Regions from separate parts of the Streptomyces sp. NPDC001678 genome, predicted to be linked through region 1. Evidence: riboswitches for the same ligand, from Rfam matches in the RefSeq annotation. Region 1 holds a riboswitch; each other region holds the start of a gene.
What was found. Region 1 has a riboswitch for cobalamin ahead of ACFYZR_RS03760 (FecCD family ABC transporter permease). Riboswitches for the same ligand answer to the same signal wherever they lie in the genome.
Positions count from the first base shown of each region.

Region 2: another riboswitch for cobalamin. It lies ahead of metE (5-methyltetrahydropteroyltriglutamate--homocysteine S-methyltransferase); the one in region 1 lies ahead of ACFYZR_RS03760 (FecCD family ABC transporter permease).
Region 3: another riboswitch for cobalamin. It lies ahead of ACFYZR_RS00325 (cobalamin biosynthesis protein); the one in region 1 lies ahead of ACFYZR_RS03760 (FecCD family ABC transporter permease).
Region 4: another riboswitch for cobalamin. It lies ahead of ACFYZR_RS29720 (ribonucleoside-diphosphate reductase subunit alpha); the one in region 1 lies ahead of ACFYZR_RS03760 (FecCD family ABC transporter permease).

Region 1 covers NZ_JBIAUP010000002.1:53,968-59,650, forward strand. Annotated here, with positions in the region: gene ACFYZR_RS03740 (YgfZ/GcvT domain-containing protein) at 1-125, opposite strand, end outside; gene ACFYZR_RS03745 (Fur family transcriptional regulator) at 136-573, opposite strand; gene ACFYZR_RS03750 (ABC transporter substrate-binding protein) at 593-1,624, opposite strand; gene ACFYZR_RS03755 (ABC transporter ATP-binding protein) at 1,652-2,419, opposite strand; gene ACFYZR_RS03760 (FecCD family ABC transporter permease) at 2,419-3,441, opposite strand; cobalamin riboswitch at 3,630-3,763, opposite strand; gene ACFYZR_RS03765 (FABP family protein) at 3,753-4,352, opposite strand; gene ACFYZR_RS03770 (DsrE family protein) at 4,611-4,982, shown strand; gene ACFYZR_RS03775 (DUF3099 domain-containing protein) at 4,990-5,274, opposite strand; gene ACFYZR_RS03780 (DUF1416 domain-containing protein) at 5,384-5,674, opposite strand.
Region 2 covers NZ_JBIAUP010000012.1:70,047-75,729, reverse strand. Annotated here, with positions in the region: gene ACFYZR_RS24025 (hypothetical protein) at 1-27, opposite strand, end outside; gene ACFYZR_RS24020 (aminotransferase class IV family protein) at 231-1,016, opposite strand; gene metE (5-methyltetrahydropteroyltriglutamate--homocysteine S-methyltransferase) at 1,093-3,435, opposite strand; cobalamin riboswitch at 3,596-3,743, opposite strand; cobalamin riboswitch at 4,067-4,153, shown strand; gene ACFYZR_RS24010 (CbtB-domain containing protein) at 4,216-4,455, shown strand; gene ACFYZR_RS24005 (CbtA family protein) at 4,475-5,233, shown strand; gene ACFYZR_RS24000 (CoA-acylating methylmalonate-semialdehyde dehydrogenase) at 5,460-5,683, shown strand, end outside.
Region 3 covers NZ_JBIAUP010000001.1:56,284-61,966, reverse strand. Annotated here, with positions in the region: gene ACFYZR_RS00335 (putative cobaltochelatase) at 1-558, opposite strand, end outside; gene ACFYZR_RS00330 (cobyric acid synthase) at 558-2,168, opposite strand; gene ACFYZR_RS00325 (cobalamin biosynthesis protein) at 2,165-3,127, opposite strand; cobalamin riboswitch at 3,186-3,308, opposite strand; gene ACFYZR_RS00320 (hypothetical protein) at 3,546-3,776, opposite strand; gene ACFYZR_RS00315 (anion permease) at 3,803-5,062, opposite strand; gene ACFYZR_RS00310 (class II aldolase/adducin family protein) at 5,174-5,683, shown strand, end outside.
Region 4 covers NZ_JBIAUP010000020.1:15,767-21,449, forward strand. Annotated here, with positions in the region: gene ACFYZR_RS29710 (DUF3311 domain-containing protein) at 150-407, shown strand; gene mctP (monocarboxylate uptake permease MctP) at 404-2,035, shown strand; cobalamin riboswitch at 2,199-2,343, shown strand; gene ACFYZR_RS29720 (ribonucleoside-diphosphate reductase subunit alpha) at 2,501-4,900, shown strand; gene ACFYZR_RS29725 (ribonucleotide-diphosphate reductase subunit beta) at 4,900-5,683, shown strand, end outside.

The sequences.
Region 1 (5,683 bases):
CCGCCGGCGAGCGCGCGCTGTTCGCGGAACAGGTCGCCGTAGTGCGCGGCGACCCCTTCGTCGGGCCCCTCGGCGGGGACGGCGCCGGGCAGCGACAGCAGCGGGCTCTTCGAATGACGCAGCATGGGACCAAGCCTACGGCGCGGGGTCCGGCGCCTTCGAGGAGCAGCCGGCGCACCGGCCGAAGATCGCGAAGTGCTTCATGTCCGTCTCGAAGCCGAAGGTGTCGCGGAGCTTGGCCGTGAAGTCCGCGGCGACCGACAGATCGGCCTCGATGACGTCCGTGCAGTCCCGGCACACGAGGTGTATGTGGTCGTGCCGGTCGGCGAGGTGGTAGGTCGGCGCCCCGTGCCCGAGATGGGCATGGCTGACCAGCCCCAACTCCTCCAGCAGCTCCAGCGTCCGGTAGACCGTCGAGATGTTCACCCCGCCCGCGGTCCTGCGGACCTCGGTGAGGATGTCGTCCGGCGTCGCGTGTTCGAGCCGGTCGACGGCCTCCAGGACGAGCTGGCGCTGCGGGGTCAGCCGGTAGCCGCGCTTACGGAGGTCGCTCTGCCAGTCGGTGTCCACCACGCTCCCAGTCTAGGCAGCGTCAGGCGCCTCGTACCCCCTTCAGGTACCCGGCGAGCGCGGCGATCGCCGACGGATTGCGGGGGCTCTCTACGAGATCGACGTAGTCGAGGACGAAGATGCGGTCGTTCTTGACGGCCGAGACGCCCGCGAGCGGCGGGTAGGACATCAGGAACTTCTTCTTCTCCTCCGCGCCGACGTTCCCGTAGTTGTTGATCACGATGACCTCGGGGTCGCGCTCGACGACCGTCTCCCAGCCGACCGTCACCCAGGAGTCCTTGAGGTCCTTCATCACGTGGTCGCCGCCGGCCTTGGTGATGATGTCGTGCGGCCCGGCGAAGGCCCCGGCGGTCAGCGGCTTGTCCTTGCCGTCGTCGTAGAGGAAGACCCGCGGCGCCCGCCCGTCCTTCGGCACCGCAGCCTGGGCATCGGCGACCTGCTTCTTGAAGCCGTCGACGAGCTTTCGCGCCCGGTCCTCGACGTCGAAGACCTTCCCGAGCGTCTCCAGGTCGGTGTAGAGCGCCTCCAGCGGCGGCATCACCCCGCGCGAGGTGCCCGTGCCGCCGTTGTGGCAGGACTCGGTGAGGACGTACGAGCCCACGCCGACCTTCTTCAGCGCCTCCGGGGTGAAGCCGTTGCCCTCGCCGAAGCCGTAGTTCCAGCCCGCGAAGACCAGATCCGCCCTGGCGTCGAGGACGAGCTCCTTGTTGATCTCCTTCTTCGACAGCCACTTCACCTTGTCGTAGCCGCTCTTCCAGGGCGCCGCACCGTTGTCGTCCCTGCTGGTGCGGTAGTCGGGCGCCACATAGCCGGCCATGTGGTCCTCCAGGCCCAGCGCGAACATGATCTCGGCTATCCCGACGTCGTTGGTCACCACGCGCTCCGGCGCCTTGTCGTACGTCGTCCTCACACCACAGTTGGAGATCGTCACCGGGTAGTGGTTGCCCGGTGCCGCTTTCAGCCGTTTGCCGTCGGGAGCGTCCGAAACCTTGGCGCCACAGCTCGTGAGAGTGATGGCGGTGAGGACGGCGAGAGTGATGCGGGCGGTTCGCATGAGAGGTCCTTACGGTCCTTACGGTCCTTACGGGAGGCGGTCGAAGAGCAGCTGCGGGGCGCCGGAGACCGGGTGCGGCACACGGTGCGCCCGTACGCCGAAGACCTCGGCCAGCAGTTCGGCGGTCAGCACGGAGTGCGGCGGGCCGGAAGCGACGATCCGCCCGCCGGCGACGACGTACAGCGCGTCGCAGTACCCGGCGGCGAGATTGAGGTCGTGCAGCGCTGCCAGCACCGTCACCCCCGACGCACGCACCAGCGACAGGACCTCCAGCTGCTGGGCGATGTCCAGGTGGTTCGTCGGCTCGTCCAGGACGAGCACCCGCGGCTCCTGGGCCAGCGCCCGCGCGATCAGCACCCGCTGCTTCTCGCCCCCGGACAGCGACAGGAAGCCCCGCCCGGCCAGGTGCGAGGCGCCCACTCGCGCCAGCGCCGCCGCGCACACCTCGGCGTCCGCCGCCGTGGCCCGGCCGCCCGGACCCCGGTGCGGCAGTCGGCCCATGGCCACGACCTCGGAGGCCGTGAAGTCGAACTCGCTGCCCGACTCCTGCGGCAGCGCCGCCAGCCGCCGCGCCCCCTCGCGGGCGGTGAGCGCGTGGAGATCGTCGCCGTCCAGCAGCACCCGCCCGGCGGCAGGCCGCAACGCCCGGTAGACGCAGCGCAGCAGCGTGGACTTGCCGCTGCCGTTCGGCCCCACCAGCCCCACGAACTGCCCGCTGTCCGCCCTCAGCGCGATGTCCTCCACCAGCCGCGCGTCCGCGATGTCGACCGCGAGCCCCTCGATGTCGACCCGCATCACGACCCCCCGAAGACATAGCCGCGCCGCCGCATCAGCAGCACGAAGCAGGGCACCCCGATCAGCGCGGTGATCACCCCGACCGGCAGCTCCACCGGCGCCAGCAGCAGCCGGGAGACGACGTCCACCCACAGCAGGAGCACCGCGCCCATGAGCGGCGCCACGGCCAGCACCCGGCGGTGGTCGGCGCCGACGAGCATGCGGGTGACGTGCGGGACCATCAGCCCGACGAAGCCGATCGCGCCGCTGACGGCCACGACGGCCCCGGTGACCGCGGCCGTCACCACGAACAGCACCCGCCGCAGCCGCTCGGCGTCCACACCCAGCGTGGCGGCGGTCTCGTCGCCCATGGCCAGCGCGTTCAGCCGCGGCGCCGACCACAGCAGATACCCGGTCCCGGCCAGCACCACGGCCGCCGCGATCGGCACGGACGACCAGGTGGCCCCGCCCAGACCGCCCAGCAGCCACATCATCGCCGAGCGCGCCGCCTCGCCCCGGTCGGCGCTGAACACCATCAGCGTGGTGATCGCGGAGAAGCCGTAGTACATCGCGCTGCCGGTCAGCACCAGCCGCAGCGGCGTCAGCCCGTGCCGGGTGCGCGCCGCGGCGTAGACGAGCGCCATCGCGGCCAGCGCGGAGGCGAACGCGGCACCGGACAGCGCCCACACCCCGAGCGAGCCCAGCGCCCCGAAGAGCAGCACGGCGTTGGCGCCCACGGCGGCGCCGGAGGAGATGCCGAGGACGAAGGGATCGGCGAGGGCGTTGCGCACCATCGCCTGCACGCCCACCCCGATGGCGGACAGCCCCGCGCCGACGACGGCGGCCAGCAGGGCGCGCGGGAAGCGCAGCTCCCAGACGATCGTGTACGCCGGGACCTCGTCCGGGGCGATGGTCCCGCCGCTCAGACCCGCCCACAGATGGCGCATCGTCCCGCCCCAGCCGACGCCGGACGCGCCGAGCGCCACACAGCACAGCAGGGAGACGAGGAGAGCGGCGCAGAGGGCGGCCAGGAGGGGTGGCAGGGGGAGCGGCCCGCGGGGTGCGGGGCGCGGCCTGCCGGGCCCCGGTCCGGCCGTTCGGCGCGCGACGGCCGGGAGATCTGTCGACACGGGCGGTTCGCCTTCGCCTCGGGCCGTGGCTCCGCCCGCGGATACGTGACGATGCGACGCGTCCGCGCGTACGGGTGTCCCCTCGCAGTCCACGGCGAGTGTGCTGGGAACCGCGCCGCCGCGGGCGATCGGGCTTGTGCGAGGCCCCTTCGAGGGGCCTCGCACCTACCGTTGCGGGTCAGCGCCGGACTTCGACCGGCTTCCCCCGCGGGGCGCGAAAGAGGTTACTTTTCCTCGGGCTTGTACGGCGTGCCGTCGGGGTTGAAGAAGGAGACGCCGTCCGGCAGGTCGTCGGGCAGGTTGCGCGCCCAGTCCTGGAGGTCCGCCGGGACCTTCTTCAGCTGCGCCGACATGTACGGGCGCAGCGGCACCTCGGGGGTGGCCTTCTCGCCGACCCACATCAGGTCGCCCTTGACGTAGCCGTACAGGCGCTTGCCGCCCGAGTACGGGCCGGAGGCGGCGGTCCGCGCGACGGCGTCCGTGGCGATGTCGATCTGCGGCTTCTGGTCGGCCAGCTCGCCGTACCAGACCTCGACGACACCGGCGTCGCGGATCATGACGATCTCGACCTTGCGGTTCTTGTCGATCCGCCAGTAGCCGGTCTCGGTCTCCAGCGGCTTGACCGGCTTGCCGGCGTCGTCCAGCACCCAGGAGCGCGAGACGTACTCGAGGAAGTCCCGGCCGTCGTGGCTGAAGACGACTTCCTGCCCGAAGTTGCACTTCTCGGCGCCGGGGAAGTCGTGGACGCCCGCGCCCTCCCACGTGCCGAGGAGGAACGCCAGGGGGACCAGGTCGGGGTGAAGGTCGGACGGAATCTCGATCATGAGCTCAGGCGATCTGTAGGCGGGCGGACGAAGGGGGTCAGCGCTGGCCCTGGTACAGCTTCTTCCAGGTCAGGCCCGCGAAGGCCATGACGCCGACGGCGACCAGTACCAGCAGGGTGGTGAAGAAGCCTTCAAGCACGAGCGCGCTCCTCGGTCGGAGTGGAGATCTATGTCGGTACGGACCGGACAGGAGTCTAGTCGGCCGCCTCGGGGACGGCGCTGTGAGGTCGGCCCTCCCGCCGTCCTAGAGTGACCGGTATGGCGAACGCGAAGAAGCTCGTGATCAAGGTGACGGCGGGCGCGGACGCGCCCGAGCGGTGCTCGCAGGCGTTCACGGTGGCCGCCGTGGCCGTGGCCAGCGGCGTCGAGGTGTCGCTGTGGCTGACGGGGGAGTCGTCGTGGTTCGCGCTGCCCGGGCGCGCCGCGGAGTTCGAGCTGCCGCACGCGGCGCCGCTGCCGGACCTCATCGACGGGATCCTCGCCGGGGGCGGCATGATCACGCTGTGCACACAGTGCGCGGCGCGGCGGGACATCGAGGAGAAGGACCTGATCGAGGGCGCCCGGATCGCGGGCGCGCAGGTGTTCGTCAGCGAGGCGATGGCGGACGGCACGCAGGCGCTCGTCTACTGACCCCGCACTAGTCCCGGCCCCAGGGGTCGCGCGGGCCCTGGCGGCGCTTGCCGTCCAGCTCGTCCCACCACTCGTCCGACTTCGGGTCGCCCGACGGATCGTCCCACCAGCGGTCGTCGGGCCCCCGCCGGTTCGCGACGATGGCCGCGACGGGCGGGATGACCATGGCGAAGAGGCACAGCCCCACGGCGGCGGGCACCGACCACAGGCGCACGACGGCCCATGCCATGACGAAGAGGAAGATGCAGGTCCCCATCATGGCGAAGTAGAGGTGCTTACGCCTGGCGAGCACCTCTCAACGGTACGACCGCGGGCCGGTCCGCGCGAAGGGCCGCACCCCCCACAAGGCGTCCAACCCCGGGGTGCGGCCCTTCGAGTCCGGTGCGGTCTTCACGACCCGCTCAGACGGCGATGGCGACCTCCGCCAGCGCGCCCTTCTCGGTGAGCACGACCGTGCGGTCGGCCGTGGCGCCCGGGACGAGCGCGCGGACCGTCCACGTGCCCTCGGCCGCGTAGAAGCGGAACTGTCCGGTCGCGGACGTGGGCACCTCCGCCGTGAACTCGCCGGTCGAGTCCAGGAGCCGGACGTAGCCGGTGACGGGCTCGCCGTCGCGGGTCACCGAGCCCTGGATGGTGGTCTCACCGGCCTTGACGGTCGAGGCGTCGGGGCCGCCTGCTTTCGCTCCACACATGTGTGTTCC
Region 2 (5,683 bases), on a different contig from region 1:
CTCTTCGCCGGTGATGTTGAAGTCCACGCCTCCACTGTGCGAGCCCATTGGGGGCTCGGCATCTTGGTGGTGGATGGGGTGGCCGCGTGACCAGTAGCGCTCTGAAACGCCCTGAAACACGCAGGACAGCCCAGCAGCACCCGGGGGTCAAGTCCCCCCTCGGACACAAGGAAAACCCCCAGATTCTCTGGGGGGTTTCGTCTCCCGTCGTGGATGTCCGTCGTGGATCTCTAAAGGCGCTCGCCGGGAATACCCGCGAACGCGTCGCGCAGTGCCGCGAGCACCGGGTGGTCCTGGGGGAACCGCACGTCGTCGAGGGCGCTGACGGTGCGGACGCCGATGGACGTGTTCGTGGCGAACGCGGCGGCCATGGCGGGGACGTCGGCGAGCTGTACCGGGGCGGTGATCTGTTTCGGGGCGTCCAGGCTCTGGAGCAGCAGCATCGTCGTGCCGGGGAGGACGGGGGCGTCCGGCCAGACGACCGTGCCCTGCTGGTCGACGAAGCCGAGGTTCCAGGTGGCGCCCTCGGAGACTCGGCCGTCCGGTTCGGCGAATACGGCGTCGTCGAATCCGGCGAGCTGGGCGTCGCGGCGGAGCTTGAGCTGCGGGTGGAGTCCGACATGCTTCACCTCCGCGTTGTCGCGGGTGAAAGTGAAGGTCTTCGCTGTCAGTGGGGGTGGTGTCAGGGCGCCGGCGGGGCGCAGGTTCACCAGGATGTGGGGGTCCTTGGCGGCACCGGGGCGGCTCAGGTCGAGGGCGGGGTCGAAGACGGTGACGCGGATGCCGGCGATGCCGGTGATGCCGTCGGCCGCTTTGCGGATGTAGTCCAGCGTCCGGTCGCGGTCCAGTTCGACGCCGAACACGATGCGGCAGTCCCGCACCAGGCGGTCCAGGTGGAGCGACAGACCCCGGATCGTGCCGTTCTCCATCCGCATGGTCGTGAAGTGCCCGTAGTTCGTGAGGGCGAGGCTCTGGAGGTCGTCGAGGGTAACGGGCTTTCCGTTGAGTTCGGCCATGCGGGCAGTCTCTCAGCCGTCGAGGAGACGGGGTGCCCCCGGTTGATGACGACCCGGGGGCACCCCGTCCCGCGCCTTACGAGGAAGAGGAAGAGGACGAGGAAGAGTCCGGGAGTTCCTCCCGCAGCGTGCGCGCCGCCTTCACCAGGTGTTCCAGCGAGGCGCGGACCTCGGGCCAGGCGCGGGTCTTCAGGCCGCAGTCGGGGTTGACCCACAGCCGTTCGGCGGGGATGGCCGCGAGGCCCCGGCGCAGCAGGGCGGCCGCCTCGTCGGTGCCGGGGACGCGGGGCGAGTGGATGTCGTAGACGCCGGGGCCCACCTCGCGGGGGTAGCCGGCGCCCGCGAGTTCGCCCGCGACCTGCATATGGGAGCGTGCCGCCTCCAGGCTGATGACGTCGGCGTCGAGGTCGTCGATGGCCTGGAGGATGTCGCCGAACTCGGCGTAGCACATGTGGGTGTGGATCTGGGTGTCCGGGCGGACGCCGCCGGTGGTCAGGCGGAAGGCCTCGGTGGCCCAGGACAGATAGCCGGGGCGGGCGGCGGCGCGCAGGGGGAGGGTCTCGCGGAGGGCGGGTTCGTCGACCTGGATCACGGCGGTGCCCGCCGCCTCCAGGTCGGCGACCTCGTCGCGCAGGGCGAGCGCGACCTGGCGGGCGGTCTCGGCGCGGGGCTGGTCGTCGCGGACGAAGGACCAGGCGAGCATGGTGACGGGGCCGGTGAGCATGCCCTTGACGGGGCGTGCGGTGAGGGACTGGGCGTGGGTCGTCCAGCGCACGGTCATCGGCTCGGGCCGGGAGACGTCGCCGGCCAGGACCGGCGGGCGGACGTAGCGGGTGCCGTAGGACTGGACCCAGCCGTGCCGGGTGGCGAGGTAGCCGGTGAGGCGTTCGGCGAAGTACTGGACCATGTCGTTGCGTTCGGCCTCGCCGTGGACCAGGACGTCCAGGCCGGTCTTCTCCTGGAAGGCGACGACCTCGCGGATCTCGGCCTCGATGCGCCGCTCGTAGGCGTCGGTGTCGATGCGCCCGGCGCGCAGGTCGGCGCGGGCGGTACGCAGTTCGGTGGTCTGGGGGAAGGAACCGATGGTGGTCGTGGGCAGCGGGGGCAGGCCCAGCCGGGCGCGCTGGGCGGCCGTCCGCTCGGCGTAGGGCAGGGAGCGGCGGGCGTCGTCGCCGGTGACGGCGGCGGTGCGGGCGCGGACGGCCGGGTCGTGGGTGAGGGCGGAGCCGGCGCGGGAGGCCAGGTCGGCGCGGTTGGCGGTGAGTTCGGCGGCGATCGCGGCGGTGCCGTGGCCGAGGCCGCGGGCGAGGGTGACGATCTCGGTGGTCTTCTGGCGGGCGAAGGCGAGCCAGCGGGCGATCCGCGGGTCGATGTCGTGTTCGGCGGTGGCGTCGAGGGGGACGTGGAGGAGGGAGCTGGAGGCGGCGACGTCCACGCGGTCGGCGAGGCCGAGGAGGGTGGCGAGGGTGGCCAGCGACGCCGTCAGGTCGTTGATCCAGATGTTGCGGCCGTCGACGACGCCCGCGACGAGCCGTTTGCCGGGCAGTCCGCCGACGGCGGCGAGGTCGTCGAGGTTGGCGGCGGCGGGGCCGGTGAAGTCGAGGGCGAGGCCGTCGACGGGGGCCTTGGCCAGTACGGGCAGGGCCTCGCCGAGCCGGTCGAAGTAGGAGGCGACCAGCAGCTTCGGGCGGTCCGTGCGGCCGCCGAGGTCGCGGTAGGCGCGGGCGGCCGCGGTCAGTTCGGCCGGGGTGCGGTCCTGGACGAGGGCGGGCTCGTCCAGCTGGACCCACTCGGCCCCGGCGGCGCGCAGCGCGGTGAGTACGTCGGCGTAGACGGGCAGCAGCCGGTCCAGGAGGGTGAGCGGGTCGAAGCCGGCCGGGGCGCCGGGGGCGGGCTTGGCGAGCAGGAGGTAGGTGACCGGCCCGACGAGGACGGGGCGGGCGGCGAGGCCGAGGGCCAGGGCCTCGGCGAGTTCGCCGAGCTGTTTGGCGGGGTCGGCGGTGAAGACGGTGTCGGGGCCGAGCTCCGGGACGAGGTAGTGGTAGTTGGTGTCGAACCACTTGGTCATCTCCAGGGGCGCCACGTCCTGGGTGCCGCGTGCCATGGCGAAGTAGCCGTCCAGGGGGTCGGCGGCGAAGGCGGCGCGGTGGCGGGCGGGGATCGCGCCGACCATGACGCTGGTGTCGAGGACGTGGTCGTAGTACGAGAAGTCACCGGTGGGGACCTCGTGGAGGCCGGCGGCGTCGAGATCGCGCCATGTGGCGGCGCGCAGTGCGGCGGCGGTCCGGCGCAGGGCGTCGGCGGTGACGGCGCCCTTCCAGTAGCCTTCGACGGCCTTCTTCAGTTCCCGGTCCCGCCCTTGGCGGGGGTAGCCGTACAGGGTGGCCCGGGCTGCCGCGGCTGCGGACTTGCTGGTCACGGAACTCTCCTTCGCGAGCTCGTCTTCACAGGATCCTGGAAGGGCCGCGAGGGGTCGCGCCGGTGCGGGCGAGCCGACGGGTGCTCGTCCGTGCGCGCCGACCCGCCCTCGGGGTCACCGGGATCTCCGCGCGCGGTGCGTTCGCGCGCGGGCAGCGGGCAGGTCTTCGGACTCGCGGGCGCGTCCACCCGAGGGCGGACACCTAGTGGCCGTCGCTTCCCGGGCCCTGTCGGGCCCAGTGCGTATGACGGCGGTCGTTCCCGCTCACCGCTGCGGGGCAGTCCCGGATTCCCACCGGGTTCCCTCTTGCGACGCGTCTGCCTGGCGGGCAGGGCGAACCGGCTGCGTGGCCAGCGTAGGCACAGAAGTCGCCCGCCGAACAGCCCTGTTCACATACCGGTCACACTCGGGTGGCGAAGGAGGCGGAGCGGTCGGGGAGGCGGAGCGGTCAAGGAGGCGGAGCGGTCGGGGAACGGTCGCTAAGCGGGCGCGGGCCCGGCGCAGGCCCCGTGCGGGTCCAGCGCACGCTCCAGGGCGTGCGCGCCGGTCGTACGCCGGTACGCGTCCCCCCGCCCCATGGCGCAATGTTGGCCTGAACGGTACGGTCGCGTGGACATGACGACGGGGTGACGGAAGCCGGTGGGAATCCGGCACGGTCGCGCCACTGTGAATCCGGCCGAGCGCTCGTGGCAGCGCGGTGACGCCCGGGGAGTCAGACCCGCCTCCCGTCGTCCAGGAACCCCTAGTTCTGGGACGCGTGTTTCCCCAGGAGGTTTGATCATGGCCTATTCCGCCGCTCCCGTGTCCGGCGCTCCCACGTCCGGCTCGTCCGCCCGGCCGGAGATCGCGCCGATATCCCTCAAGGCGATCGCCCCGTGGGCGGTCTTCTTCGGCCTTCTCATGCTGATCCTGCTGTACTTCGTCGGCGCCGAGCAGGGCGCCACCTCGCTGCTGTCCGGCGAGGGCGTCCACGAGTGGGTCCACGACGGACGCCACCTGCTCGGCTTCCCGTGCCACTGACCCCCGGGGAGTCCGACTCGTGAATACCGTCTCCGTACGGTCGCTGCTGGTGCGCGGCATGCTCGCCGGGCTGGCGGCGGGGTGCCTCGCGTTGCTCGTGGCCTATCTGCTCGGTGAGCCGTCCGTGGACAAGGCCATCGGCTTCGAGGAGGCCCACAGCCACGACGACCACGGTGTGGAGCTGGTCAGCCGCACCCTCCAGTCCACCGCCGGGCTGGCGACCGGCGTCCTGGTCTACGGCGTCGCGCTCGGCGGCATCGCGGCGCTGGCCTTCTGCGTGGCCCTGGGCCGCATCGGCCGGATCGGCCCGCGCGCCACGGCGGCCCTGCTCTCGCTGGGCGGGCTGCTGGTGGTCTATGTGGTGCCGTTCCTCAAGTACCCGGCCAATCCGCCGTCCGTCGGCGACCCCGACACCATCGGCAAGCGCACCGCACTGTACTTCCTGATGATCGTGCTCAGCGTCCTGCTGGGCGTCGCCGCGATCTTCCTGGGCCGTGCGCTGGTCCCCCGGCTGGGCGGCTGGTGGGCCGGCGTCGTAGCGGTGGCGGCGTTCGCCCTGATGGCGGGGGTGGCGTACGCCGTCCTGCCCGTGGTCGACGAGGTGCCCGCGGACTTCCCGGCCACCGTGCTGTGGCGGTTCCGCCTCGCGGCCCTGGCCATCCAGTGCGCCCTGTGGGCGGGCTTCGGGCTGCTCTTCGGGCACCTGGCGGAACGGCTGCTCGTCCACCGGGCCGGGCCCGACCGCTCGGCCCAGGGGGCGGCCGAACCCGTCTCCTGACCGATTCCGCTTCCCCGTCCTTCTCTCATCCCTCACCCGTCCCCGGCGTGCGGGGCGGCCACCCGGCCGCCCCGCACGTTTTTTCGACTCTGGACTTAGTAGGACGTCCAACTATATGTTCGGGTGCACCACGAGGACGGACAGGACGGACCGCGCCCCACAAGGGCGCGCGCCCGCGGCCCCGCCGTGCCTGTCCCCGGATCTCACCTGATGAGAGCAGGCTTCCATGGTCCGTGAACTGACCCATTTCATCGGCGGAAAGCACACCCCGGGAACATCGGGGGTCTTCGGCGATGTGTACGACCCCAACACCGGCGAGATCCAGGCCCGGGTCCCCCTGGCGAACCGCGCGGAGACCGAGGCGGCCATCGCCGACGCGGTCCGCGCCCAGCGCGAGTGGGGTGAGTGGAACCCCCAGCGCCGGGCCCGGGTCCTGCTGCGCTTCCTCCA
Region 3 (5,683 bases), on a different contig from region 1:
GTTCATGGTGCCCACGAGGAGGAAGCGGGAGGCGTGGCGTACGGAGACGCCCTCGCGCTCGACGGAGGAGACGCCGGTCGCCGCCGCGTCCAGCAGGCTGTCCACGAGGTGGTCGCCCAGCAGGTTGACCTCGTCGACGTAGAGCACGCCCCGGTGCGCCGCGGCCAGCAGGCCGGGCTCGAACGCCTTGACGCCCTCGCCCAGCGCCCGCTCGATGTCGAGCGAGCCGACGAGGCGGTCCTCGGAGGCGCCGACGGGCAGTTCGACCATCCGGGCGGGGCGGACGGCGCTGTCATCGACACCGTCGCCGCCGCCGTGCGGCCCGTCGGGGCAGTGGGGGTCCGGGGCCGCCGGGTCGCAGGAGAACCGGCAGCCCGCGACGGTCACGACCTCGGGCAGCAGCGCGGCCAGGGCCCGGACGGTGGTGGTCTTCGCGGTGCCCTTCTCGCCGCGCACGAGGACACCGCCGATCGACGGCGAGATCGCGTTGAGCAGGAGGCCCAGCCGCATGTCGGCCATGCCGACGATCGCGGTGAAGGGGTAGGTGGACGAGGACATCAGCGGTTGCCTCCCTGGGGGGAACGAATCAGTGGCGGCGCCCCGGGCGGTATGAACGGCAGTCCGCCCGGCACCCCGTCCTCGATCAGGCGCAGCAGCGCGTCCGTGTCCGCGTGCTCCTCGATCAGATCGCCGAGCCGGTCGAGCTGTTCCTCCCGCAGCGCGGCGAACGACGTGTCGGGGGCGGGGACGAACGCCCGTCCGGCCGCCTTCGCGACCTCGCGCAGGAACGCCCGGCGGAAGCCGTCGCTCTCCAGCGAGCCGTGCCAGTGCGTGCCCCACACCGCGCCCACCCGGCAGCCGTCCAGGCTGTGTCCTTTGTCATCAGAGATGAACGCCTCGGCCCCGCCCAGCACCTCGGCGACGCCGTGGTGGATCTCGTACCCCTCGACGTGCTCGCCCAGGGCCTCGCCGACCGGGCGGGCCAGGGTCTTCCCGACCGCGAACCGCACGCGCACCGGCAGCAGGCCCAGGCCCTCGACCGTGCCGGCCTTCGACTCGACCTCGTCGTCGATCCGCTCGCCCAGCAGCTGGAAGCCGCCGCAGATGCCCAGCACCGGGCGGCCCTCCGCCGCCCGCCGTACGAGCGCGTCGGCGAGCCCGCGTTCGCGCAGCCACGCGAGCGCCCGTACCGTGCCGCGCGTGCCCGGTACGACGACCAGGTCGGCGTCGGCGAGCTCCTCGGGGCGGTCCACGAACCGCACGACGACGCCCGGTTCGGCCGCCAGCGCGTCGACGTCCGTGAAGTTCGACATCAGCGGCACCGCGCACACGGCGACCCGCAGGACGTCCGCGCCGTGCGGCGGGGCGACCACGGACTCGCGGACCGCGCCGCGCAGGGACACGCGCAGGCCGTCCTCCTCGTCGATGCCCAGGCCGTGGGCGAACGGCAGCACGCCGAACGTCCGCCGGCCCGTCAGGTCGCGCAGCATCTCCAGCCCCGGCTCCAGCAGACTCACGTCGCCCCGGAACTTGTTGACCACGTAACCCGCTATCAGCTCCTGGTCCTCGGGGGAGAGCAGCGCTGTCGTACCGAAGAAGGAGGCGAAGACACCGCCCCGGTCGATGTCGCCGACCACGACCACGGGCAGGCGCGCGGCCCGGGCGATGCCCATGTTGACGATGTCGGAGCGGCGCAGGTTGATCTCGGCTGGGCTGCCGGCCCCCTCGCAGATCACGGCGTCGTGGGTGCGCCGCAGCTCGGCCAGGCACTCCGTCACCGTGCCGAACAGCTGCTCCTGGCGGCCCGCGTGGTAGCCGCGGGCGCTGAGCTCGCCCACCGGCTTGCCCATGAGGACGACCTGGCTGCTGCGGTCGCTGCCGGGCTTGAGCAGCACCGGGTTCATGAGGGCGCTCGGCTCGACGCGGGCGGCGGCGGCCTGCATGGCCTGCGCGCGCCCTATCTCCGCGCCGTCGCGCGTCACGAAGGAGTTGAGGGACATGTTCTGCGCCTTGAACGGCGCGACCTTGACGCCCTTGCGGACCAGCCAGCGGCAGATCCCGGCCGTGACCACGCTCTTGCCCGCGTCCGAGGTGGTCCCGGCCACCAGCAGGCCCCCGCCCGGCGGGCCCGTACGCCCGCTCCTGTCGGCTGTCACCGAGACTGTCACCGATTCCTCCCCGCCTTCCTGAACAGGCTGCCCACCGTACGAACCGCAACCGCCGTCCCCAGGGCCAGCAGCGACACCCGGCGCGAGAGCCGGACCGCGCGCTCGATGTCGGCCGTCCGCACGGGACGGTTCTCCCCGCCCAGTACGGGGCGGTGCTCGACGCGCCCGGCGTAGGCGAGGGTGCCGCCCAGGCGGACGCCCAGGGCCCCGGCGAAGGCGGCCTCGACCGGCCCGGCGTTGGGGCTGGGGTGGCGGGAGGCGTCGCGCCGGGCCACGCGCAGGGCGCCGCGCGGATCGGGCCCGGCGAGGACCGTGAGCGCGGCGGTCAGCCGGGCGCCCGGCCAGCCGACGACGTCGTCGAGCCGGGCCGACGCCCAGCCGAACCGCCGGAGCCTGGGCGACTTGTGACCCACCATGGCGTCGAGGGTGTTGACCGCCCGGAAGCCCACGAGCCCGGGCACGCCCCCCAGGGCGCCCCAGACGAGGGCGCCCACGACGGCGTCGGAGGTGTTCTCGGCGACGGACTCCACCACGGCCCGGGCGATCTGCTGCGCGTCCAGCGCCTGCGGGTCGCGGCCGCACAGGTGCGGCAGCCGCTCCCGGGCGACCTCCAGGTCCCCGGCGGCCAGCGCCCCGCCGATGGCCCGGGCCTCCCGGCCCAGGGACGTGCCGCCCAGGACGGACCACGTGACGGCGGCGGTCAGCGCGATGTCGGCCGCGCGGTGACGTCGCGCGGCACGGGCCAGCAGCCCGGCCCCGGCGACCGCGCCACCGGCGCAGACCAAGGTGTGGAGGGTGCCGTAGCCCCGGTGGTCGCGCCACAGCCGCCGCTCGACGGCCTGCGCGGCCCGCCCGAACGCGGCCACGGGGTGACCGCGGCGGGGGTCGCCGAGGAGCTGGTCGCAGGCGAAGCCCAGGGCGGCGCCGTACGCGAAGGAAAAGCGATCGCTGCCGGGCATGGCGAAGCGGTGTCCTCACTCAGGGTCCGCGCCCTGGCTCGACGTCGACCGGCGACCAGAGTCTCCTGGCTCCCGGATCCGCGCCGCCCCCGGCCTTCCGGCTCGCGCCGTGGCCATCGGTTGGGGGGACACTCCCCGGTGACAGTGGCGGGACCGCGCCGGATTCGCACCGGCTTCCTCTGCTGTCGCCGTTTGGCTCCGGAAGTCCACCATGGGGCGGGAAGGGGCGTCAACTCGCCCTGACCTGCGCTCCTACTGGCGCCGTCGGGCCGACCTCAAGACATATGCGCCGCTCTCTCGCCCACGGCCCGGACGCCCGGCAGCGCGCGCCGACGACGGAGGGGCGGGCGGGAGACGACGGAGGGGCGGGACCGGAGAACCCGGTCCCGCCCCTCCGCGAACGCACGCGGTGTGCCCGTCAGGCGACGATCAGATAGATCCCGTAGCCCACCGCCGCCGCGCACAGCGCGAAGCACGCGTACGCGCCGGTGCGGGTCAGAAGAGGCGAGCCGGTCGCGGAAGTGGCGCCCGCGGCCTCCGGCTTGCGGGACGTGCCGAGGATGCCGAGCGTGAAGACGCCCACGAGGCCGACGGTGACCACGAGGCTCACGCCGAAGACCTGGCCGAGAGCTGCCCAGTCGATGTGCATGGTGGTTCTTCCTCCGTTGCCCGGCGTCAGCCGGTCGTCGCGGCGGCGGGGGCGGCCGGGGTGGCGGGTGCCGGGGTGACCTGGGCGGCGGCCGGGGTCAGGGAGCCGGCGGGCGGCGGGGCCACGGCCTGAAGGGCGGCCGTGACGACACCGACGGGCTCCTCGGGGAGGCCCTGCGGCGTGCCCGGGTCGTTGACGTTGTCGTGGGTGACCGGCTTGCGGCGCGAGGCCGCCCAGATGGCGCCGGAGACCCCGAGGCCCAGGACGGCGACGGCGGCGATGCCCCAGTCGCCCTGGTCGGCCAGGAGCGCGGCGCCGGCGGCGACGAGGCCCGCGGCCGGGAGGGTCAGGCCCCACGCGGCGACCATGCGGCCAGCGGTCGACCAGCGCACCACGCCGCCCTTGCGGCCCAGGCCGGAGCCCATGATCGAGCCGGAGCAGACCTGGGTGGTGGAGAGCGCGAAGCCGATGTGCGAGGAGGCGAGGATCACGGTCGCGGCACCGGTCTGGGCGGCGAAGCCCTGCGCCGGCTTGATGTCGGCGAGACCCTTGCCGAGCGTCTGGATGATGCGCCAGCCGCCCAGGTACGTACCGAGCGCGATGGCCAGGCCCGCGGAGACGACGACCCACAGCGGCGGGTCGGAGTGCGGGGCGACGACGCCGCCGGTGACCAGGGCCAGGGTGATGACACCCATGGTCTTCTGGGCGTCGTTGGTGCCGTGGGCGAGGGAGACCAGGGCGGCCGAGGCGATCTGGCCGGCGCGGTAGCCCTTCGCGGTCTCCTGCTCGTCGCGGCCCTTGGTCAGGCGGAACGTCAGGCGGGTGGCGGCCCAGGCGGCGATGCCCGCCACGATCGGGGCGGCGACCGCGGGGATGAGGACCTTCATGACGACCTTGTCGGCGTTGACCGCGTCGAAGCCGACGGACGCGACGGTGGCGCCGATCAGACCGCCGAAGAGGGCGTGCGAGGAGCTGGAGGGCAGGCCCGCCAGCCAGGTCAGGAGATTCCAGACGATCGCGCCGACCAGCCCGGCGAAGATCACCTCTGGTCTGATGCCGGCACTCTCATCGATGATGCCTCCGGAGATCGTCTTCGCGACCTCGACGGACAGGAACGCCCCGACCAGGTTGAGCACGGCCGACATGGCCACTGCGGTCTTGGGCTTGAGCGCTCCGGTCGAGATGGTGGTGGCCATGGCGTTGGCCGTGTCGTGGAAGCCGTTCGTAAAGTCGAACACCAAGGCCGTGACGATCACGATCCCGATGAGAAGCGTGATGTTTTCCATTCACCCAGGCAATCAGTTCGATGGTCAGTACGCGGCGACCGTAGGGACTCCGGGTGAACGGAAGGTGAACTGGCTCGGGCCCCCCGATGACACCGCCCGGAGGCGAAGATCATGAAGACCGGTGAGCAGACCCCCGCCGCACCCGACGACATCAGCCGGACCTGGGCCGATGTCGTGGCCACGGCCCGCAGGAGCACCGCCGACCGACTGGTCGTCGGCACCTCGGGAAACGTCTCCGCAAGGGTCGGTGACGTGGTCCTTGTCACGCCCAGCGGGGTGCCCTACGACCGGCTCGGCCCCGGCGACGCCGTCGGCGTCGACCTGGACGGCCGCCAGGTCCTCGGCGAGCTCGCCCCCACCAGCGAACTGCCCATGCACCTCGCCGTCTACCGCGCCACCGACGCCGCCGCGATCGTCCACACCCACGCCACCCACGCCACCGCCGTCTCCACGCTCGTCGACGAGGTGCCCCTGATCCACTACATGGCCGCCGCCCTCGGCGGACCCGTCCGCGTCGCCCCCTACGCCCTCTACGGCACCGACGAGCTGGCCGCCCACACCCTCCGGGCCCTCGAAGGACGCACCGGCTGCCTGCTCCGCAACCACGGCACCCTCACCCAC
Region 4 (5,683 bases), on a different contig from region 1:
GGTGACGCCCGGAGGCGCCCTCACCTAGATTTCCAGCGCATTACGGCAAGTGATCGCACAGGGGACGGAGTCACCGCATGTCGGAACCACCCGAGCATCCACCCGGCCGCGCGGCCGCACAAGCCGCCGAGGACGGCCATAAACCACTCTTGACCGTACGCAACCCGGTCTTGACCGTCCCGCTGATCGTCGCGGGAGTATGCCTCGCCATCCCCTTCGTGGCGATGCTCTGGGTGGACTCCTACGCCAGGCTCACCCCGGCCCTCATCGGCATCCCCTTCTTCTACTGGTACCAGATGCTCTGGGTGCTGGTGTCCACCCTCCTCACCGTCATCGCCTACGTCATCGTGCGTCGGCGTGAGGAGACGGCCCGGCGGGAGCGGCACACAGGAGGTGAGAAAGGGTGAAGGACGGTGTGAACGGCGTGGCACTCGCCGTCTTCCTCTTCTTCTTCGTCGTCGTCACGGTCATGGGCTTCCTCGCCGCCCGTTGGCGAAAGGCCGAGAATGCCGACAACCTCGACGAATGGGGCCTGGGCGGCCGGTCCTTCGGCACCTGGGTCACCTGGTTCCTGCTGGGCGGGGACCTCTACACCGCCTATACGTTCGTGGCGGTACCGGCGGCGATCTACGCGGCGGGCGCGGCCGGCTTCTTCGCCGTGCCGTACACGATCATCACCTACCCGCTGGTCTTCACCTTCCTGCCCCGCCTGTGGTCGGTGGCGCACCGGCACGGCTATGTGACGTCGTCGGACTTCGTCCGGGGCCGGTTCGGCTCCCGGGGCCTCTCCCTCGCCCTCGCGGTGACGGGGATCCTGGCCACGATGCCGTACATCGCGCTGCAACTGGTCGGCATCCAGGCGGTGCTCGACGTCATGGGCGTCGGCGGCGGCGAGAACGCCAACTGGTTCGTCAAGGACCTGCCGCTCCTCATCGCCTTCGGCGTGCTCGCGGCGTACACCTACTCCTCCGGGCTGCGCGCCCCCGCGCTGATCGCCTTCGTCAAGGACGCGCTGATCTACATCGTGATCATCGTGGCGATCATCTACATACCGATCAAACTGGGCGGCTTCGAGCACATCTTCAGCAAGGCCGGCGAAGCGTTCGCGACCGAGAATCCCGCGACCGGGAAACCCCGGGGTTCGCTGATACCGGGCGCGGAGACGCAGTGGGCGTACGCGACGCTGGCGCTCGGCTCGGCGATGGCGCTCTTCCTCTACCCGCACTCGGTGACGGCGGTCCTCTCCAGCAGGAGCCGCAATGTCATCCGCCGGAACACCACCATCCTTCCCCTCTACTCCCTGATGCTGGGCCTGCTGGCGATGCTCGGCTTCATGGCCATCGCCGCCGGGGTGAAGGTGAAGAACGGCCAGCTGGCGATCCCCCAGCTCTTCGAGGACATGTTCCCGGACTGGTTCACCGGGGTGGCCTTCGCCGCGATCGGCATCGGCGCGCTCGTCCCGGCGGCCATCATGTCGATCGCCGCCGCAAATCTCTTCACCCGCAACATCTACAAGGACTTCCTCAAACCGGACGCCTCCCCCGAACACGAGGCGAAGGTGTCCAAGCTCGCTTCCCTGCTGGTCAAGGTCGGCGCGCTCGTTTTCGTCCTCACCATGGACAAAACGGTCGCCATCAATTTCCAGCTGCTGGGCGGCATCTGGATCCTCCAGACCGTGCCCGCGCTCGTCGGCGGGCTCTTCACCCGCTGGCCCCACCGCTGGGCGCTGCTCGCGGGCTGGGCGGCCGGCATGGCGTACGGGACCTGGCGGGCCTACGCCACGCCGAGCGCCACCCAGGATCACTTCGGGAACACCAACCTCATCCCCCTCATCGGAGAAAAGGGATATATCGGGCTCACCGCCTTCCTTCTCAACGTGATCGTCGTCATCGTCGCCACCGTCGCCCTCAAGGCGCTGAAGGTGCCCGACGGCGAGGACCGGACCCGGCCCTCGGACTACACGGCCGACGCCGGTGACCCGGGCGTCCGCGCGGACCTCCCGCCGGCCACCGCAGGAGCCCCCGGCGGGCACTGACCCGCCGCCCCCGGAACCATCTCCCAGGGGTCCTCCGGAGGGCCGCCACATCCCCGTCCAGGGGGCGTGGCGGTCCTCTTCTCTTGCCCTGCCAGGGACGCCCGTTAGCACATTCCGCGACCGCTTCATGACGCGACGACACAACATGTGGGGGCGCGTGCGAGACCCGGCACTAGATGTATGCTCGTCTCCGCTGTCGTCGCAGGGGAATCCGGTGGAAATCCGGAACTGTCCCGCAACGGTGTATGTGTGCGCATATACCCAGCGCACCTGAAGTCCGACGACCTGCCGACAGCGCGCCCACCACCGAGCCTGCCCCGGCTCGGCCATGGGCGTTGAATTCGTCCGGGCCCCGCGGGTTGGGTCGATGGACGCCTACGAGGCATGCCCTGGTGCAAGTGGCATGCGCGTGCGCGCCCCTCGCTCTCCCGCCCGGCCCACCCAGCCGAGCGAGGGAGAGCCTCAGTGACCATCGCGCCCGCAGATCCGGTTTCAGCTCCGGTCTCAGCGAATGCGGAAGCGACCGGCGGCCCCGGGACCGCGCTCCTGCGCACCCTGACCGACCTCACCGCCGACCTTCCGGCCACCGACCCGGGCAAGGTCGCCGCCGCCGCGCTGCGCGGCCGCAGCGCCGCCGCGGACGACGCCGAGTTGCGCTCCCTCGCCACCGAGGCCGCCGCCGGCCTCATCGCCGAGGAGCCGGAGTACTCCAAGCTCGCCGCGCGCCTGCTCACCCTGGCCATCGCCGACGAGGCGGCCGGCCAGGGCGCCACCTCCTTCTCCGCCTCCGTCGAGGTCGGGCACCGCGAGGGGCTCATCGCCGACGACACGGCCGCCTTCGTGCGCACCCACGCCGCACGCCTGGACGCCCTCGTCGAGACCGCCCTCACGGACGGCGCGGACGACCGCTTCGGCTACTTCGGCCTGCGCACCCTGCACAGCCGCTACCTGCTGCGCCACCCGATCCACCGCGACGTGATCGAGACCCCGCAGCACTTCCTGCTGCGCGTCGCCTGCGGCCTCGCCGAGGACCACTCGGAGCGGGCCCTGGAGGACGTCGCGGAGCTGTACCGGCTGACGAGCACCCTCTCGTACCTGCCGTCCTCCCCGACGCTGTTCAACTCCGGCACCCGCCACCCGCAGATGTCGTCCTGCTACCTGCTGGACTCCCCGCTGGACGAGCTGGACTCCATCTACGACCGCTACCACCAGGTGGCGCGCCTGTCGAAGCACGCGGGCGGCATCGGCCTGTCGTACTCGCGCATCCGCTCGCGCGGCTCGCTGATCCGGGGCACCAACGGTCACTCCAACGGCATCGTGCCGTTCCTGCGCACCCTCGACGCCTCCGTCGCCGCCGTCAACCAGGGCGGCCGGCGCAAGGGCGCGGCCTGTGTCTACCTGGAGACCTGGCACGCCGACATCGAGGAGTTCCTGGAGCTCCGCGACAACACCGGTGAGGAGGCCCGCCGCACCCACAACCTCAACATCGCGCACTGGATCCCGGACGAGTTCATGCGCCGCGTCGAGACGGACGCGGACTGGTCGCTCTTCTCCCCCGCCGACACCCCGGACCTGGTCGACCTCTACGGCGACGAGTTCGACGCCGCCTACCGCGCCTACGAGGCCGCGGGCAAGGCCGTCAAGACCATCCCGGCGCGGGTGCTCTACGCCCGGATGATGCGCACCCTCGCGCAGACCGGCAACGGCTGGATGACCTTCAAGGACGCCGCCAACCGCACGGCCAACCAGACGGCCGAGAAGGGCGCGGTCGTCCACTCCTCGAACCTCTGCACCGAGATCCTCGAGGTCACCAACGACGGCGAGACCGCGGTCTGCAACCTGGGCTCGGTCAACCTCGCGCAGCACCTCGGCGCCGACGGCGAGATGGACTGGGAGAAGCTCGACCGTACGGTCCGTACGGCCGTCACCTTCCTCGACCGCGTCGTGGACATCAACTTCTACCCGACCGAGCAGGCCGGCAGCTCCAACAGCCGCTGGCGCCCGGTGGGCCTGGGCCTGATGGGTCTGCAGGACGTCTTCTTCCGCCTGCGCATGCCCTTCGACTCCCCCGAGGCGAAGGCCCTGTCCACCAAGATCTCCGAGCGGATCATGCTCGCGGCGTACGAGGCCTCCGCGGACCTCGCCGAGCGCCACGGCCCCCACCCGGCCTGGGCCGCGACCCGCACCGCCCGCGGTGTGCTCCACCCGGACCACTACCCCAACGCCGTCGCCGCGTGGGAGGACCGCTGGGAGGCGCTGCGCGCCCGCATCGGCCAGGTCGGCATGCGCAACTCGCTGCTGCTCGCCATCGCCCCGACGGCGACCATCGCCTCCATCGCCGGCGTCTACGAGTGCATCGAGCCGCAGGTCTCCAACCTGTTCAAGCGCGAGACGCTCTCGGGTGAGTTCCTCCAGGTCAACACCTACCTGGTGGAGGACCTCAAGAAGCTCGGCGTGTGGGACCGCGCCACCCGCGAGGCCATGACCGAGGCCAACGGCTCCGTCCAGGACATGAAGTGGATCCCGCAGGACGTCCGCGACCTGTACCGCACGGCCTGGGAGATCCCGCAGCGCGCCCTGATCGACATGGCCGCGGCCCGTACGCCGTACCTGGACCAGAGCCAGTCGCTGAACCTGTTCATGGCCTCGCCGACCATCGGCAAGCTCAGCTCGATGTACGCGTACGCCTGGAAGCAGGGCATCAAGACGACGTACTACCTGCGCTCCCGCCCGGCGACCCGGATCGCCCGCGCCGCGTCCTCCTCGGCCGCCGCGACCACCATCCCGGTGCAGCAGGCCGCGCCCGACGCGGACGCCATCGCCTGCTCCCTTGAGAACCCCGAGTCCTGCGAGGCCTGCCAGTAATGTCGACCGAACGCGCCAAGAACCTGCTCGACCCGGGCTTCGAGCTGACCCTGCGCCCCATGCGCTACCCGGACTTCTACGACCGGTACCGCGACGCGATCAAGAACACCTGGACCGTCGAGGAGGTCGACCTCCACTCGGACGTCGCCGACCTCGCCAAGCTGTCCCCGGGTGAGCAGCACATGATCGGCCGTCTGGTCGCGTTCTTCGCGACCGGCGACTCGATCGTGGCGAACAACCTCGTGCTGACGCTGTACAAGCACATCAACTCGCCCGAGGCGCGCCTGTACCTGTCGCGGCAGCTGTTCGAGGAGGCCGTGCACGTCCAGTTCTATCTGACGCTGCTCGACACCTACCTGCCCGACCCGGACGACCGCGCCGCGGCGTTCGACGCGGTGGAGAACATCCCCTCCATCCGCGAGAAGGCCCAGTTCTGCTTCAAGTGGATCAACGAGGTCGAGAAGCTGGAGCGCCTGGAGACGAAGGCCGACCGCCGTCGCTTCCTGCTCAACCTGATCTGCTTCGCCGCGTGCATCGAGGGCCTGTTCTTCTACGGCGCCTTCGCCTACGTGTACTGGTTCCGCAGCCGCGGTCTGCTGCACGGCCTGGCGACCGGCACCAACTGGGTGTTCCGCGACGAGTCCATGCACATGGACTTCGCGTTCTCCGTCGTGGACACCGTCCGCGAGGAGGAGCCGGACCTCTTCGACGACGAGCTCCAGCAGCAGGTCACCGACATGCTCAAGGAGGCCGTCGAGTGCGAGCTGCAGTTCGCCCGCGACC